DNA from 3 places in the Thioalkalivibrio sp. ALgr1 genome. Region 1 is predicted to be linked to each of the others. Evidence: riboswitches for the same ligand, from Rfam matches in the RefSeq annotation. Region 1 holds a riboswitch; each other region holds the start of a gene.
The links. Region 1 has a riboswitch for cobalamin ahead of bluB (5,6-dimethylbenzimidazole synthase). Riboswitches for the same ligand answer to the same signal wherever they lie in the genome.

Region 1 (5,324 bases):
TCCGGTACAGCAGGAACAGGAATACGGGGACGCCCAGCATCGCGGTGATCACGCCGACGGGCAACTGCTCCGGGGCGATCATCGTACGGGCGAGGGTGTCGGCCAGCGTCAGCAGGATGCCGCCGCCGAGTGCCGAGGCCGGCAGGATCACGCGCTGGTCGTTGCCGAAGATCAGCCGGAGCATGTGCGGCACGATTAGTCCGACGAAGCCCACCGCACCGACCTGCATGACCGCCGTGGCGGTGATCAGTGCCGCCGCGACGTAGATCGTCCATTCCACCGGCCGCACGGCCACGCCCAGTGCGGCCGCCTGCATCGGGCCGCGCGCCAGCACGTTCAGCGTCCGTCCCAGCGGCAGGGCCAGCAACACGACCAGCACCAGCACACCCCAGGCGGGGTAGGGGTTGCGGGCGTGGGAGACATCGCCCATCAGCCAGTACAGCATCCCGGGCAGCTCCGCGGTTGGGCTCACGGCGAGCAGGAAGCTGATCACGGCGCCCCAGCCGGCCGCCACGACCACGCCGGTCAGCAGCAATCGGGTCGGCGTCCAGCTGCCGGTGCCGTGCGCCAGGCCGAACACGATCACCGTGGACAGCAGCGCGCCTGCGAATGCGGCGACCGAGACCGAGAACATCGACAGCCCCGCGAGCATGGCCAGCAGGGCACCCACCGAAGCCCCGCCGGAGAGGCCCAGCACATAGGGATCGGCCAGCGGATTGCGCAGCAACACCTGCATCAGGGCACCGGCGACGCCCAGCAGCCCGCCGGCGGCGAATGCGGCCAGGGCGCGTGGCAGGCGCAGTTCCAGTACCAGCGTGTTGTGCAGGCGGCTCCCTTCGCCCTGAATCACCGCGAGCAGGTCGCCGGGAGCAATGGCGACGCTGCCATAGGCCAGCGCGATCAGGATCGCAAGCAGCGACGCCGGGAGCAGGACCCCCGTGGCGAGGAGGAAGGAGCGCGTCACGGCTGGTCAGTCGTCCCGGCGTGAACGGGCCCGTTCCAGCTCTTCGCACATCAGCCGGGTCCCTTCGGCAATCCGCGGGGTGTGACGCTGGAGCAGCGACGGCGGGATAAAGAACAGGTTGTCGCGCTGCACCGCGGTCATGTCCTCCCATTGTTCCCAGGCAATCACCCAGTCCGGCCGGTCTTCGCCCATGCCGCCGCCGATGATTACCTCCGGATCGGCCTCGATCACGGCCTCGCGGTCCATGCGCGGCACCAGGCGGTCCAGGTGACCGAACACGTTCTTGCCCCCGCACAGGCGGATGGCCTCGCCGATCAGGTGATCGTCGTTGACCGTCATCAGGGGCTGTTCCCACACCTGGTAGAACAGCGGGATCGGGTCGCGGTCGGCATAGTCGAGCCGCAGCGTCTCGATCTCGTCGAGAAAGGCCTGCACCGCCTCCTCGCCGCGTTCCTCGGTACCGGCCAGCTGCGCCATGCGACGCATGCTGGAGGCCACGCCCTCGAAACTGCGCGGTTCCGAGACATAGACGTTCAGCCCCAGATCGCGCAGGCGCTCGATCTGCGAGCTGGAGTTGCCACTGCGCCAGGCGACCACCAGGTCCGGGTCCATCTCGACCACGCGTTCCAGGTCGATGCGGCTGTAGCCACCGACTCGCGGGATCATCTCCGCCTCCGGCGGGAAGTCGCTGTGCTGCGTGACGCCGACCAGCTGCTCTCCGGCGCCGACGGCGAACAGGACTTCCGTGATGTGCGGGGCCAGGCTGACGATACGTTCGGCGGGCCGGTCGAGCGTGACCTCGCGATCGTCATCGTCGGTCACCGTGACCGGTTCGGCCAGTGTCGGCCCCGCGCACAGGAGTAGCGCGGCAAGGGCCGTTAACTGGCGTTTGAGGGAAGTGAAAGTCATTAAAAATCCGACTGTTGTGGATTGTTCATAACGTAAACAATACCGTGTTTTCGGGGCGCCGCACGGGCAGCGAAAGCGCCTCATCATAGCAGCAAGGGCAAGATGGTTTGGTGCCCAAATTGGTCGGGGGCACCCTGAGCGCGTATCATGCTCCGCTTTCGTCAGGTGCCTGCAGTTGGCAGGTGAAACGGGAAGCTGGTGCAAGTCCGGCGCTGCCCCCGCAACGGTAAGCGAGCGGTAAATCGCTCGGCAGACTGGCCACTGGGTCCTGTGCCCGGGAAGGCGTCTGCCGGTCGGCATCCTCCGACGCTCGCAAGCCCGGAGACCGGCCTGGCGGTGATTCATCCTGCGACCGTGCGGCGGGCAACGGTCGAGGGCGCAGGTGCGTTCCTAAAAGCCTGTTCCTTCGTGTCTTCGCCGCGCCGTCGCCTCGACGGAACCTCATGACGGCCCCAGCTCCCAACCAGTCAGAAGAGAATCCGAACGCGTTCGCCTCGGCGGAGCGCGCAGCGGTCTATCGCGTGATCGGCGAGCGCCGGGACATGCGGCATTTCCGCCCGGACCCGGTGGACCCCGATACCCTGCGGCGCCTGCTGGAGGCCGCGCACCAGGCGCCCAGCGTGGGCTACATGCAGCCCTGGCGCTTTCTGCGGGTGACCGACGCGCGGCTGCGCGATGCGTTGCACGGGCATGTGGCGGCGGAGCAGACACGCACGGCCGAGGCCTGCGGCGAGCGTGCCGCCGAGGTGCACCGGCTGAAGCTCGAAGGTATCCGCGATGCCGGCGAGCTGCTGGTGGTCGCGTTGACCGATGGGCGCGAGCGCTACGTGCTGGGTCGGCGCACCATCCCGGAGATGGACCTGTGCTCCGCCGCGTGTGCGATCCAGAACCTGTGGCTCGCGGCCCGGGCCGAGGGCCTGGGCATGGGCTGGGTGTCGCTGTTCGACCCGGACTGGCTGGCCGGCGAGCTGGGGATGCCGGAAGGGGCGTGGCCGATCGCGATCCTTTGTCTGGGTCATGTGGATGCGTTCTACGAGCGGCCGATGCTGGAAACCGAGGGCTGGGATCAGCGACGGTCGCTGGACGAACTGGTGTTCGAGAATCGCTGGGGCAGCCGTACCGACGCACCCGGCGGTTCCTCAGCGAGTGGATGACCCGATGCTGATCGCGTTCCTCACGCTGCTTGGTGCGCTGGTGCTGGATCGCCTGATCGGCGATCCGCGCCGCTGGCACCCGCTGGCCGGGTTCGGGCTGCTGGTCCAGCGCCTGGAGGCTCGGTTCTACCGCGATGGTCGGGCCCGCGGCGCGCTGCTGCTGGCCGTCCTGGTGGTGCCCTTTGTGCTGCTGACGGTCTGGTTGCAGCAGCTCCTGCCGGTCTGGCTGGTAGGGCTGCTGGTACTGGCGTTGGCGCTGGGCTGGCGCAGCCTCGACGAGCACGCCGAGCGCGTGGCCCGGGCGCTGGAGGCCGGCGATCTGGGCCAGGCGCGGCAGCAGGTGCAGATGCTGGTCAGCCGCGACAGCGAGGCCCTGGATGTGGCCGGGGTCAGCGGCGCGGCGGTGGAGTCGGTACTGGAGAACGGCAACGATGCCTTGTTCGGCACCATTTTCTGGTTCCTGGTGGCCGGTGCGCCGGGGGTGGTGCTGTATCGCCTGGTGAATACGCTGGATGCGATGTGGGGCTACCGCAATGCGCGTTACACGCGCTTTGGCTGGACCGCGGCGCGGCTGGATGACCTGCTGAACTGGATCCCGGCGCGCATGACCGCGCTGGCCTATGCCCTGGCCGGGCGCACTCGCGATGCCCTGCAGTGCTGGGGCGAGCAGGCCGCGGCCTGGAAGAGCCCGAACGCTGGGCCGGTAATGGCCGCTGGGGCGGGCGCACTGGGGCTGGTGCTGGGCGGTGCCAGCCAATATCACGGCGAGCGTCAGTGGCGTCCGCGCCTGGGGATGGGCGCGGCACCGGATGCCGCCGGCATCCGTGCGGCGATGGGGCTGGTGGATCGGGCGCTGGCGCTGTGGATGGGCGTGCTTGTCATCGGGGTGAGCCTTGCGATCTTCTGAGCTGAACAGAGCGCGGCCGGCACCGACCGGGGCCGTGCTAACCCAGGTGCATGGTGGCGGACTGCGCGCAGCTGCCAGGCATTACGGGGTGGCGCCGGAGCAATGGCTGGACCTGTCTACCGGCATCAACCCGCACGGCTATCCGCTGCCCATGCCCCCGGCGGACGTCTGGGCGCGCCTGCCGGAGCCCGACGACGGTCTGGAGGCGGCCGCGGCGCGGTACTACGGCTGCAAAGGGCTGTTGCCCCTGGCGGGCTCGCAGGCGGCCATCCAGCTGCTGCCACAGCTTCGCCCAGCGGCTGCTCGGGTTGGCCTCCTCGCGCCCAGTTACAACGAACACGCGCGGGCCTGGCGCATGGCCGGGCATCGGGTCGAGGCGCTTCCTGCGCTTGGCGACGCGGCGCCGGCCGCGATCGAGGCACGCCTGCCGCAGCTGGATGTGCTGGTACTGGTCAATCCGAACAACCCGACTGGACTGCGCGTGACCGTGGAGACGCTGCTGCGCTGGCATAAGGGGCTTGCGGCACGCGGCGGCTGGCTGGTGGTGGACGAGGCCTTCATGGATACCAGCCCCCGGCACAGCCTGTTGGCGGCCGACCCGGGCACGGACCTGGGCCCGGGGCTGCTGGTGCTGCGGTCGCTGGGCAAGTTCTTCGGTCTGGCCGGGGCGCGGGTCGGATTCCTGGCGGCGGAGCCGGCGCTGCGGGCGGCGCTGGCGGAGCGGCTGGGTCCGTGGGCGCTGTCTGGCCCGGCGCGCTGGGCGGCCACCCGAGCGCTGGAGGATCGCGCCTGGCAGGAGCAGACGCGCGCGAACCTGACCGCGGCGGGTGCGCGGTTGGAAGAGCTGCTGCGGCGGTACGGAATCGCTACCGAAGGTGGCACCGCACTGTTTCGCTGGGGGCGCCGCGATGATGCGGTCGCGGTTCAGGATGCGCTGGCGCGACAGGCAATCCTGGTGCGGCGTTTCGACGACCCCGCCAGCCTGCGTTTCGGGCTGCCGGGCGACGAGGCCCAATGGCACCGCCTGGAACAGGGACTGGAGGCGTTGTGAGCGCGACCACGCTGATGGTGCAGGGGACCACCTCGGATGCCGGCAAGAGCGTGCTGGTGGCCGGGCTGGCGCGGGTGCTGCATCGCCGTCGGCTGTCGGTGGTGCCGTTCAAGCCGCAGAACATGGCGCTGAACAGCGCGGTCACGTTGGACGGCGGCGAGATCGGGCGCGCCCAGGCCCTGCAGGCCGCCGCCTGCGGCCTGGAGCCGCATACCGACATGAATCCGGTGCTGCTCAAGCCCAGCTCCGATCAGGGGGCGCAGGTGATCATCCACGGCCGTCCTGCGGCCGAGCTGGATGCTCGTGCCTACCATGACTACAAGCCCGTCGCCCGCGAGG
Region 2 (5,324 bases), on a different contig from region 1:
CACCACCGTCAGGTTGTAGGTTGGCGAGCCGTCGGAGCGGGCGATGATCAGGTCGTCCAGCTCGCTGTTCTGGAACGCGACCTTGCCGCGCACCATGTCGTCGACGATGGTCACCCCCTCGTCCGGCGTGCGAAAACGGATTACCGGCTCCACGCCCTCGCGCGGCTCGGTGCGCGCCCGGCAGCGACCGTCGTAGCGCGGCTTTTCCTTGCGCGCCTTCTGCTCCTCGCGCATCGCATCCAACTCTTCCTTCGTGCAGTAGCAGCGATAGGCGTGACCTGCGGCCATCAGCTGGTCGATTACCTCCTTGTACCGATCAAAACGCTCCGTCTGATAGAACGGCCCGTGATCGTAAGTCAGCCCCAGCCAGTTCATCCCCTCAAGGATCGCGTTGACCGATTCCGCATTGCTGCGCTCCAGATCGGTGTCTTCGATGCGCAGCACGAACTCGCCACCGTGGTGACGCGCATACAGCCAGGAGAACAGCGCGGTGCGGGCACCGCCAATATGCAGATAGCCGGTCGGACTGGGGGCAAAACGGGTACGAAAAGTCATGCGAAGCACTCGTTCCTGAGGAAGGTGGAATTTGAAGGCGCCTAGGGTAGCAGAACGCCGCGGGGCTGCCGCAGGGACCGCGGTCTATACTGGAGTTGGGACCACACGGATGCCCGAACGCGGGCCAAAGGAGCCTTCATGAATCCCACGCTCACCCGACTTTCCACGTTACTGGCACTGACCGGCGGCCTGGCGCTGGCCGGGAATGCCATGGCGACCGACCGCATTGCGCCACCGGACGGGGCCGAGGTTTATTTCATCAGTCCACAGGATGGCGAAACGCTCGAAAGTCCAGTGCGTGTCCAGATGGGCCTGCGCGGCATGGGTGTCGCGCCGGCCGGCGTGGAGATGGACAACACCGGCCACCACCACCTGCTGGTGAACAAGCCACTCGACGAGGTGGACCTGGATGCCTCGCTGCCCTTCTCCGACCACAAGCGTCATTTCGGTGGTGGACAGACCGAGGGCGAGCTGGAACTGGAACCCGGCGAGTACACCCTGCAGTTGCTGTTCATGGACTACCGCCACATTAGCTTCGACCCACCGGTTGTGTCCGAAAAGATCACTATCACGGTCGAATAAACGCACCCACGAAAAAGCCCCCTCCGTCTCCGGAGGGGGCTTGTAACACCCGATCCCAGTGCGGCCAGTTACGGCAGCGCGGGGATATCGAAGCGCGGCATCTCGCCGGTCAGTGCGTGCATGAAGGCCTCGATGTCCGCGACCTCGTCATCGCTGAACTCCATGCCCAGCATCTCCTGCCCCATGATGCGGATCGCCTCGTCCAGCGTCGCGGTCTCGCCGTTGTTCATGTAGGGGTAGGTCAGCGCCACATTGCGCAGCGTCGGGGTCTTGAACGCGAACTTGTCGGCCTCATCGCCCGTGACCAGATAGCGGCCCTTGTCTTCCGAGCCCGGCACCTGGATGCGATGGAAGTTGCTGTCGGTCAACGCCGGTCCGCTGTGGCAGGCCACGCAGCCGTTATCGGCGAACAGCTTCATCCCGCGCATCTGCTGCTCGCTCATCGCACCCTCGTCCCCGACCAGCCAGCGATCCAGCGGCGAATTCGGGGTGTTCAGCGTGCGCTGGAACGTCGCCAGGGCCTTGGCCACGTGGTCGGTATTGATCACGTTGTCGCCGTCATAATCGGGATAGGCGGCCTCGAACTTCTCCTGGTACTCGTTGAACTCCTCCAGGCGCGCGATCGCCTCCTCCAGCGGCATCGCCATCTCGATCGCGTCCTGGATCGGGCCCAGGGCCTGGCCTTCCAGATCGTCCTCGCGGCCATCCCAGAACTGGGCCGTGAAGAAGCCGGAATTCAGCACGGTCGGGGTATTGCGCTCGCCAACCTGGCCGTCATGGCCCACCGCGCGCGGGATGCGGTCCGCCCAGCCCAGCGCCGGGTTGTGGCAGGTGGCGCAGGAGATCACGCCGGAGCTGGAGATGCGCGGCTCGAAGAACAGCATCTTGCCCAGCTCGATCTTCTCCTTGGTCATCGAGTTGTCCGCCGGGATCGGCGGCAGCGCCGGCAGCGGCTCGAACACGTCGCGGTATTCGGAATAGTCGGTATCGGCCACGGACGGGGCTGCGGCCCCGAACGCGACGGCTGCACAAGCCGCCAGCGCCGTCATGCGGAATCCGGAAAGCGTTTTCATACAGGTCTCCCTTGAGTAACAGATGAGTAACAGACATCTGAGAAGCGGATATCGGCGCGAACCGAAATAGACTCGGTCCAAACCACTTAAAACCCACCCTACAGACGCGGAAAACTGGTCGCGATCAAAATCCGCCCCGGAGATGATCTGCATCAATTATCAGCCTCCAGGGGAGCCGGGTTCGCCCCCACTACACCGTTTCCCGGGATACCCGGACAAACTTGACCCCCCCTTTTCCCTCCATTACGGTTCGCCCCTCTCTAGGTGCCCCGGCGCTCAGCCGCCGGGGATAATCGGGAAGCCGGTGCGCGAATCGACATTCGCAAGGCCGGCACTGCCCCCGCAACGGTAGGCGGAGACGGGCGGATCCAATGCCACTGCGGCGCATCCCCGGGATGCCCGCGGGAAGGCGATCCGCCCTGGATGCATCGCGCATCCACTTCGCGAGTCCGGAGACCGGCCTGGACGACACCCGACGCCGCGGTGGGCGGCCGAGCGGGCCAGTCCGGCGTGCTCGCATCGCCCGGCCTCCCCTGCTCCCTGTCCAGCTTCCGGCGTCGTTTCATCCACGGCGTGCGGGGTCGCGCGTCCAAGGGAGCAACCCAACAATGAACCATACCCATCTCCGACCGGGACAGCATGCCGTCCCGGCCCTGGCCACCCTGTGCCTGATGACGGCCGCGGGCATCGCGCCGGCACAAGCCGGCTTCGAATTCGGCGACGCGGAAGACGGCCTGCAGGTCACCCTGGATCCGCTGATCCAGGGCCGCTACAGCTACGAACGAGACCCGGATGGCTCCAGCAGCGAATTCGACTTCCGTCGTGCCTGGCTGGACACCTCGGGCACCCTGTTCCACCCCGATCTGAGCTTCCGCCTGCAGCCGGATTTCAGCAGCGGCGAGCTGTCCATGCGCGACATCTGGTTGCAGTACGCACTGGGTGAACACCTGGGCCTGCGGGCTGGCCAGTTTACGGTCCCCTTCGGCCTGTCGCGGGATATCGGCGGACCCAACCGCCTGTTCACCGAACTGAGCATCGCCGGCAACCAGTTCGAGGTTCCGGCCGGCCGCGACACCGGTATCGCCCTGCTGGGCGGCGCCGGCGACAACCGGGCATGGGCCATCGGCGTGTTTGACGGTCGCGGGCGTCTGGATCAGCGCGACGATCGCCCCTCCACATCCGGCCACCTGTTCAGCGCGCGCGGCGCGTGGGCCCCGGTCGGCGCAGTCCCACGTGACAACACCACGTTAGGCCAGGCCGTGGAGCGCACCGTCGCCCTGGGCGCCGGCGTACAGGCCGCCAGCCGCAACCACCTGCGCGACTGGAGCCGCGGCATCGAAGACACGGTGGCCAACCAACGCGCCGACTGGATCACCGCCACCGCCGACGCGGTGGTCAAGTTCGCCCATACCTCGCTGTCGCTGGCGGCCTTCCGCCGCGATGTCTCCCCCGACCGCACCGCGAGCTACCACGACCTGGGGGCCGAACTGGAACTGGCGCAGTCGCTGCCGGTGGAGGGACTGGAGTTCGCCGCGCGCCACGCCGTATTGCGCCACGACGCAGGCGACGATCTTGGCACTGACGAGCGCTGGCAGCGTGAATGGGGTGCCGGCCTCAACTGGTATCACCGTGGCCAGCGGCACAAGACCCAACTGATGTGGCTGGACCGCGACACCGACACCTCGGACTGGGAGCTGCACCTGCAGCACCAGTTCCGCTTCTGAGAAATGACCGGGAGAATCGACATGAACTGGATGCAACCGATCCACCACCCGTTGAGAACCACCCTCTTTGCGATCCTGTTGCTGGCTGCCACCGGCAGCCCGGCCACCGCGGAGGTCACTGTCACAATGCCGGGCCCCTGGGGCGACTATGACAAGACCCTGGACGATCCGGCCAAAGTGGATGCGACCGAGGCCTTCCAGCGCTTCCGTCAGCAGAGCATGCAGGGCACCTCGGCCACCTACCGCAGCATCGAGCAGATCCTGCGTTATGACGCACCATTCGCCGAACGTCTGCCCGGTCTGGCCGAGGAACTGGCGCGCCGCGCCGACGACATCGAAACCTGGTTCGCACGCGAGACACCAGCGCGGGACGGCGAACCCGGGGCCCTGCCCGCGGCCTGGGAGGACCCGGAGTTCTCCGAGTACAAGGCAGCCTACCGCGAGGCCGCCGAACGACTGCAGCGCAAGGTGGAGTCGGCCGACGACCTGGAGAACGAAGACTTCCAGCTTCGCGCCACCGAGGCCCTGAACGGCGTGCGCCACCATTGTCTGGCCTGCCACGACAACTACCGCCGCCGCTAAACCGGCCGGGAACCAAGGGGCCGCCGCATGGCGGCCCCTTGCCATGACCCTGATCGGGAAGAAACCGCCTTCGCCTGCAAGCAGACTCCTACAGGTTCCTGGCGATGTGGGAGCCTGCTTGCAGGCGAAAAGCCCCGTATCCCACAACACCCACCGGCGTTATCCCTGCCTGCGGAAGATCAGGGGCGCCACCGCTTAGTCCCCGTCCATGCCGCGGTAACGGCGCACGTGCGACGGGTCGTACAGCGCACTGTCGCGAAAATCCCCCGGGTCCAGCGCCGGCCCCACCAGGATCAGCGCCGAGCGCCGCGTGGTCAGGGCCTGCGCCCGCTCCGCGATATTCCCCAGCGAACCGCGCACCACGGTCTCGTCCGGCCAGCTGGCGCGAAACACGATCGCCACCGGGCAGTCGCAGCCATAGTGCGGCCGCAGGTCTTCGACCACGGTCTCGATATTGTGCAGCGACAGGTGGATCGCCAGGGTCGCCCCGGTGGCGGCAAAGCTCGCCAGCCGTTCGCGCTCCGGCATGGAGGACGCCCGCCCCGGCGTGCGCGTCAGCACCAACGACTGCGCCACCTCCGGCACCGTCAGTTCCCGCCCCAGGGTCGCCGCGGCGGCAGAGAACGCCGGCACTCCAGGCGTGATGCTGTAGTCGATCCCGGCCGCCTCCAGCCGGCGGATCTGCTCGCCCAGCGCGCTGTAGACCGAAAGATCGCCGGAGTGCAGGCGCGCCACGTCCTGGCCCGCCGCGTGGGCGCGTTCGATCTCCTCCATGATCGCGTCCAGCGTCAGTGGCGCGGTGTTGACC
Region 3 (5,324 bases), on a different contig from region 1:
CCCACCCCAGCGCGCGAGGACCGCGAAGCACTGGGTATCCCGGGCCTCCAGCGCCTCGCAGGTCGCATCCAGAAGCTCGCGGTCACCGGGACGGTCACCGGTATCCAGGTCCAGCACGGCCACGGCCGGCCTGGCATCCAGGCCAAGATCCCCCGGGTCGGCCACCGACTGGCCATCCCGGTAATAGCGGATGGTCTCGCGCGGATCCGGTTCCGGCACGTCAATCGAGTGCCCGCCCCGAGCGGCCAGCCAGCGCATCAGACCCTCCATGTTCTCCGGTGTGCGGCCCTGATAGAACGCACGTCCGGTTAGCCAGTCGGCCTGGTTTGAGAAGCGCTCCTGCTGCCGGGCCAGGTGCTCGCGCGGATCCTCGCCCGCTTCAGGGTTCTCGGTCAGTTCGGTCCGGGCCTCCTCGTCCAGCTCCTCCAGCACCGCCTGGCCGTCGATGCGGGACAGCGCGGTCAGGCGCCGTTCGCTGTTGATTGCAAGGATCGGCGCTGACTCGGCCGGTGCCTCTTCGCGCAGCAGACGTTCGAGACGACCGGCCTGGTCCCCGAACACCGCTGCCACGAGCACCGCGTCGGCATCGCGCCACAACGCCCGGATTGACGAGTCCGACTTGTCCGCCAGCTGCTCAGGCGTGCGCAGCACCACCTCGGCATCCGGCACGGCCTCCAGGAATCGATGCGCACCGGCGGCCACCTCGGGGGCCGAGCGCTCGGAGACGATGCCGACGATCTGGGGCCCTGCCCATACGGGCGTGCTCCACAGGCCGACGATCAGCAGGACCAGGCTGCGTTTCCAGAAGGACATGCGATAAACCCCGAAGAAAATTCGATGGGGCGACGCCACCGGTGCAATGGTGGCGTCGCCAATCCGTTATACGCAGGAAGGTGCCGCGGAAACGGCACCCGAAAACCAGCAACGGCAGATGCAATCAGCCGCGTTTGTTGGCCGGCTGCCAGAGGACTTCCGCGCCGTTCTCGTGACGTGCAAGCACACGGCAGAGCACGAACAGAAGATCCGACAGGCGGTTGATGTAGGCCAGTGAACTCGGCCGCAGCGCCTCATGGTGATTCACCGCCACCAGACGACGTTCCGCACGGCGGCATACCGTACGGGCGATATGGCAGTCGGCCGTGGCCGGGCCACCGCCCGGCAGGATGAACTCCTCGAGCGGCGGCAGATCGGCGTTGAAGCTTTCCAGCTCGACATCGAGCCGCTCGACAGAGGCATCCGGTAGCGCCTGATGCCCCGGCACCGCCAGCTCCGCCCCCAGGTCGAACAGCTCGTGCTGAACCAGGGCCAGCACGCGCCGAACCTCTTCCGGGAGATCGTGGACCAGGACCCGGCCCACGACACTGTTCAGCTCGTCCACGTCACCAAACGCCTCGACGCGGTGGCTGTCCTTATCCACCCGCGAGCCATCCCCCAGGCCAGTCCGGCCTTCGTCACCCGTGCGGGTCGCAATCTTTGACAGTCGATTACCCATGCATCACCTCTGCTGGTAGCGCAGCTTGACGAAAGCGGCCCGACCCGGCTGGTTGTACCCTCCGGCGGTCTCGTAGTCCTTGTCGAACACGTTATTGACCGTCGCCTGAATCTGCCATTCCGGCGCAATCTGATAGCTCGCACGCAGATTGAGCAGGCCGTAGCCGGCAAGTCGCTCCTGATTGTCGCGATCGTCATAGGCGCGACTCTTGGCGATAGCCGATCCCCCTACGGAGAAACGCTGGAACTGGCGATCGAGATCCACCCGCGCTGTCACGGGCGAGCGGCGGCGCAATTCGTTTCCGGTCTCCCGGTCTTCGGCGTCCAGGAAGGTCAGGGAGGCGCGAGAGACCCATTGGGCTCCCTCGTAACCGCCTTCCAGTTCGATGCCGCGAATCCGGGCTTCGTCCACGTTTTCTGCCCGAAATGCGACGGGATCGAAGGTGATCATCTGGTCGAGATCAGTCCGGAAGACGGCGGCATCGGCATAGTACGGACCACTGGAATAGCGCGCGCCGAGTTCAAACGTGCGGGAAGTCTCCGGATCAAGATCGGAGTTCCCGAAGCCCGGGAAGTAGAGATCATTGAACGTCGGTGCCTTGAATGCCGTTCCGTAGGAAGCTCGCAACCGAACCGTTTCCGAAGCCTGCAAACCCCATGCGACCTGGCCGGTCGTCTTGTCTCCGAACTGCTCGTTGTCGTCGTAGCGCAGGCTGCCTTCGAGATCGTGGCGCCCAAGATCCACCTGCACCACGGAGTAAGCTCCAACGTTGTAACGCGACCCTTCATCGTAATCGGTGTCGCTCTCGACGCGGTCCTCGTGCGCATCAATGCCAGTCACGAGGTACACGCGATCCCCTATATCGATATCATTGCGCCAGTCGATCGTGTCGCGACGGGTATCGAACTGGGAGAAAAATTCACCGTCGAGAAAATTCTCCGACTCGTCCCGGCTGTGGCCGACCGACAGTTCAGTCTCCCACTGCCGTGTAACCGGAATACGGAAGCCAGCCCGCAAAGCCGCGTGCACAAAGTCCGAGGAGTCCGGCGAGAACTGGGAATCAGTGTCAAATTCGGTTGAGCCTTCCGAATACAAGACATTCCCAAAGACCTCCGCACCGTTATCAAGACGATGGGTCACCTTGGTCGCAAGCGAGGTGTTGTCGTAGCCGTCACGGTCATCGTCTCCAACGTCATCCTGCACATTGATGCCGTCGGTCTCGAAATGGCTGAGCGAGAAGCTGTAGTTCGTGTTCTCGGTTCCGCCGGCGACGCCCACACCCGTTTCCCAGGTGTTGAAGCTGCCGCCCCCGACAAACGCGTTGACCCTGGGCGGCCCCTTCTGGCCCTCGCGGGTAAAGACCTGCACCACGCCGCCAATGGCGTCGGAGCCGTAGATGCTGGTACGCGGTCCGCGCACCACTTCGACGCGCTCGATCTCCTCCGGTGGCAGGAACTGCCAGCTTGCCCCGCCACTGGTGGCCGACCCCATGCGCACGCCGTCGATCAGGAGCAGGGTGTGGTCGGAACTCGTGCCACGCGTGTAGACCGAGGTGGTCTTGCCGAAGGCACTGTTCTGGGAGGTCTCGATCCCGGCGCGGCCCTCCAGCAGGTCGGTGAACTGCTGCGGTTGCAGGCGCTCGATCTCTTCGCGGTCGATGACGGTGACCGAGGACAGGGTCTCGTCGACGGTCTGCGCGACGCGCGCGGCCGTGACCTGGACCACGTCGAGGGTGTGCGCTTCGGAATCGGCGTCCGGCGTCTCGGCGAGGACCGGGGTGGTGGCCAGCAGGATGGCCGTGGAAAGTGCTGTGCGTTTCATGTCGTCCGTGTCTCCCGGCGAGCCGCCCGCACGCCGTAAATTCGTCGGGACCACGCAGGCAGGGGGAGAGAGACACGAGGGGGACCGGGCACAGCCGCTATGCGACCAGGCCCGATCATCCGCCTCGCATGCCCGCCGCATGCCGCGCGATCATTCCCTGGCCGGTCTCCGGGCTGACGAGCGTTCCGGTGCGGCGCCTTCCCGAACGATTCCGTTCAGTGGCGTGTGCCGCGACCATCAGAGGCCGTCATGGCCTCTCGCTCGATTACCGTTGCGGGGGCAGCGTCGGATTCGTCCGCAGGCATCCAGATACCTGTAGCGGGCTCACCGAACTTCCCGTTTAACCCCTCGGCGAGACACGCCGAGGGGCACCAGAAAACGCACGAAAGCCTACACAGTTGGTCAAGAAATTACCAGACCCGGGAAATGCGCGGCGTCAGGATCGCTGGGCCTCAGCCTGCACATAACGTGCGCCGCTCTTGAGCAACCGCCCCCAGGACTTGTCCTGCAGCATGGCGTCAAATTCCGGCGACCGTTCGGCACGCAAAGCCACCGGCGCCGCCTGCGCGCCCTCCTCCACCGGATGGGCGGCCAGCATCTCCAGGCGGTCGGGATTGGCGCCATATTGCCGTACCAGGAAATCACGCATGGAGTCGGACAGCGGCAGATGGTAGATGCGCGTCAGACGCAGGGCCAGCCATTCCGCCATACGGCTGAGATCCTGACGCACCATACGCACCATCGCCGAACCCAACCCCGCCTTGGCATCCGCACTCATGCCGACGTACAGGCCTCCGAGATAGGCGGCGGGATTCGCATAGATCGCGCGCTGGATACTCGGGTTGGTCAGGTCGACCAGAGGCTCCAGAATCAGTGCGAGCTGGATGCCGATGCGCTTGGCGGTGTCCGCATCCAGTGGGTGCCCACCAAAGTAGAACAGGTCGCCCTCGCGCCGGATGCCGAGCTCGGACAGGTACTCACAGAACCGGTCGGCCAGGCGCAGCTTCTGGTCGTCCGCCAGCTCGATCACCTCCTCGCTCACGCGGATACCGCGCGCACTGCGCTTGAACCAGCTCTGCTGCCCCTTTCTCTCGACCTGCTGTCGTCGCAGCGCCTCCCAGCGCTCGACCGCGGCGGTATAGCGACTCTGCGCCTGCATGAGCTGGTCCCGCGCCGCGCGCAGGTCTTCGACATGACGCAGCGCCCGCCCCAGCAGGCGGCCTTCCGGCGAATTCACAGCGGGGCGGGACTGTTCCAGTTGCGAAAGTGCATCCAGCACCTCGCGCCCGATACCCAGAGTCGGCGAACGCAGGACCTGCGGATCCAGGCCACTGGCCGGGCTTTGCGCCAGCAACATCGCGAGCGAGCGCAGGCGACTGACCACACCCGCCTGAGCGACGCGGAAACGGTTGCCCTGATACTCCAGCCGATCCAGCGCATGCCCCAACCGCCAACCACCCGACCATTCGAAACTCAGCCGCCGGATCTGCCGCCCGTTGACCATCTCGAAGGCCAGTACAAACATGGCCTGCGTATCATCCAGTGTGCAGCGCGACAGGTCATCCGAGTCCGCCGCTGAAAACAGGCGGTCCAGAAATTGATCGATCCGCCGGACGCCATCCTCACGGGTTGGCGCGACGCCCTGAAGCCGGTCGCGCAGCGGATCCGCCAGTTCGGAGGCATCGTGGTGCAGTTTTTCCAGCGCGGCCAGACGAGCATCCGCAGTGGCATCCACCAGATCCGCGACGCGCGAGCGCAGCCCCAGCCGACGGTAGATCTCGATCTGCTCGGCCGCTGCTGCGAGGCTGGTATCGCCGGTCATCTCGCGCACCGCGACCGCGACGCCTTCCGGCGAGATATCCACCTCATGAAGCAGAACCTCGGCGGCCTTGCGTCGCCGCATGTCCGGCGCCATCTCGGCCATCGCCAGGTCGCGGGTCACGAACAGCAGGTCCGGCAAAAAGTCGATCGTATTGCGCAGCTGATCGCGTGAGCGCTCCTGCCGCTTGCC

Region 2: linked by a shared signal. The riboswitch ahead of F466_RS0105870 (porin) and the one ahead of bluB (5,6-dimethylbenzimidazole synthase) in region 1 are both predicted to bind cobalamin.
Region 3: linked by a shared signal. The riboswitch ahead of F466_RS0105970 (TonB-dependent receptor domain-containing protein) and the one ahead of bluB (5,6-dimethylbenzimidazole synthase) in region 1 are both predicted to bind cobalamin.

The regions. Positions count from the first base shown of each region.
Region 1 covers NZ_KB905137.1:22,911-28,234, reverse strand. The annotation lists gene F466_RS0111970 (iron ABC transporter permease) at 1-964, opposite strand, end outside; gene F466_RS0111965 (cobalamin-binding protein) at 971-1,873, opposite strand; cobalamin riboswitch at 2,020-2,222, shown strand; gene bluB (5,6-dimethylbenzimidazole synthase) at 2,317-3,027, shown strand; gene cbiB (adenosylcobinamide-phosphate synthase CbiB) at 3,032-3,934, shown strand; gene cobD (threonine-phosphate decarboxylase CobD) at 4,023-4,985, shown strand; gene F466_RS0111945 (cobyric acid synthase) at 4,982-5,324, shown strand, end outside.
Region 2 covers NZ_KB905133.1:313,163-318,486, forward strand. The annotation lists gene gltX (glutamate--tRNA ligase) at 1-555, opposite strand, end outside; gene F466_RS0105860 (DUF4399 domain-containing protein) at 694-1,137, shown strand; gene F466_RS0105865 (cytochrome-c peroxidase) at 1,206-2,186, opposite strand; cobalamin riboswitch at 2,456-2,690, shown strand; gene F466_RS0105870 (porin) at 2,819-3,934, shown strand; gene F466_RS0105875 (cytochrome c) at 3,956-4,516, shown strand; gene cobM (precorrin-4 C(11)-methyltransferase) at 4,712-5,324, opposite strand, start outside.
Region 3 covers NZ_KB905133.1:334,960-340,283, forward strand. The annotation lists gene F466_RS0105960 (cobaltochelatase subunit CobN) at 1-813, opposite strand, end outside; gene F466_RS0105965 (cob(I)yrinic acid a,c-diamide adenosyltransferase) at 938-1,492, opposite strand; gene F466_RS0105970 (TonB-dependent receptor domain-containing protein) at 1,496-3,313, opposite strand; cobalamin riboswitch at 3,455-3,704, opposite strand; gene F466_RS0105975 (hypothetical protein) at 3,750-5,324, opposite strand, start outside.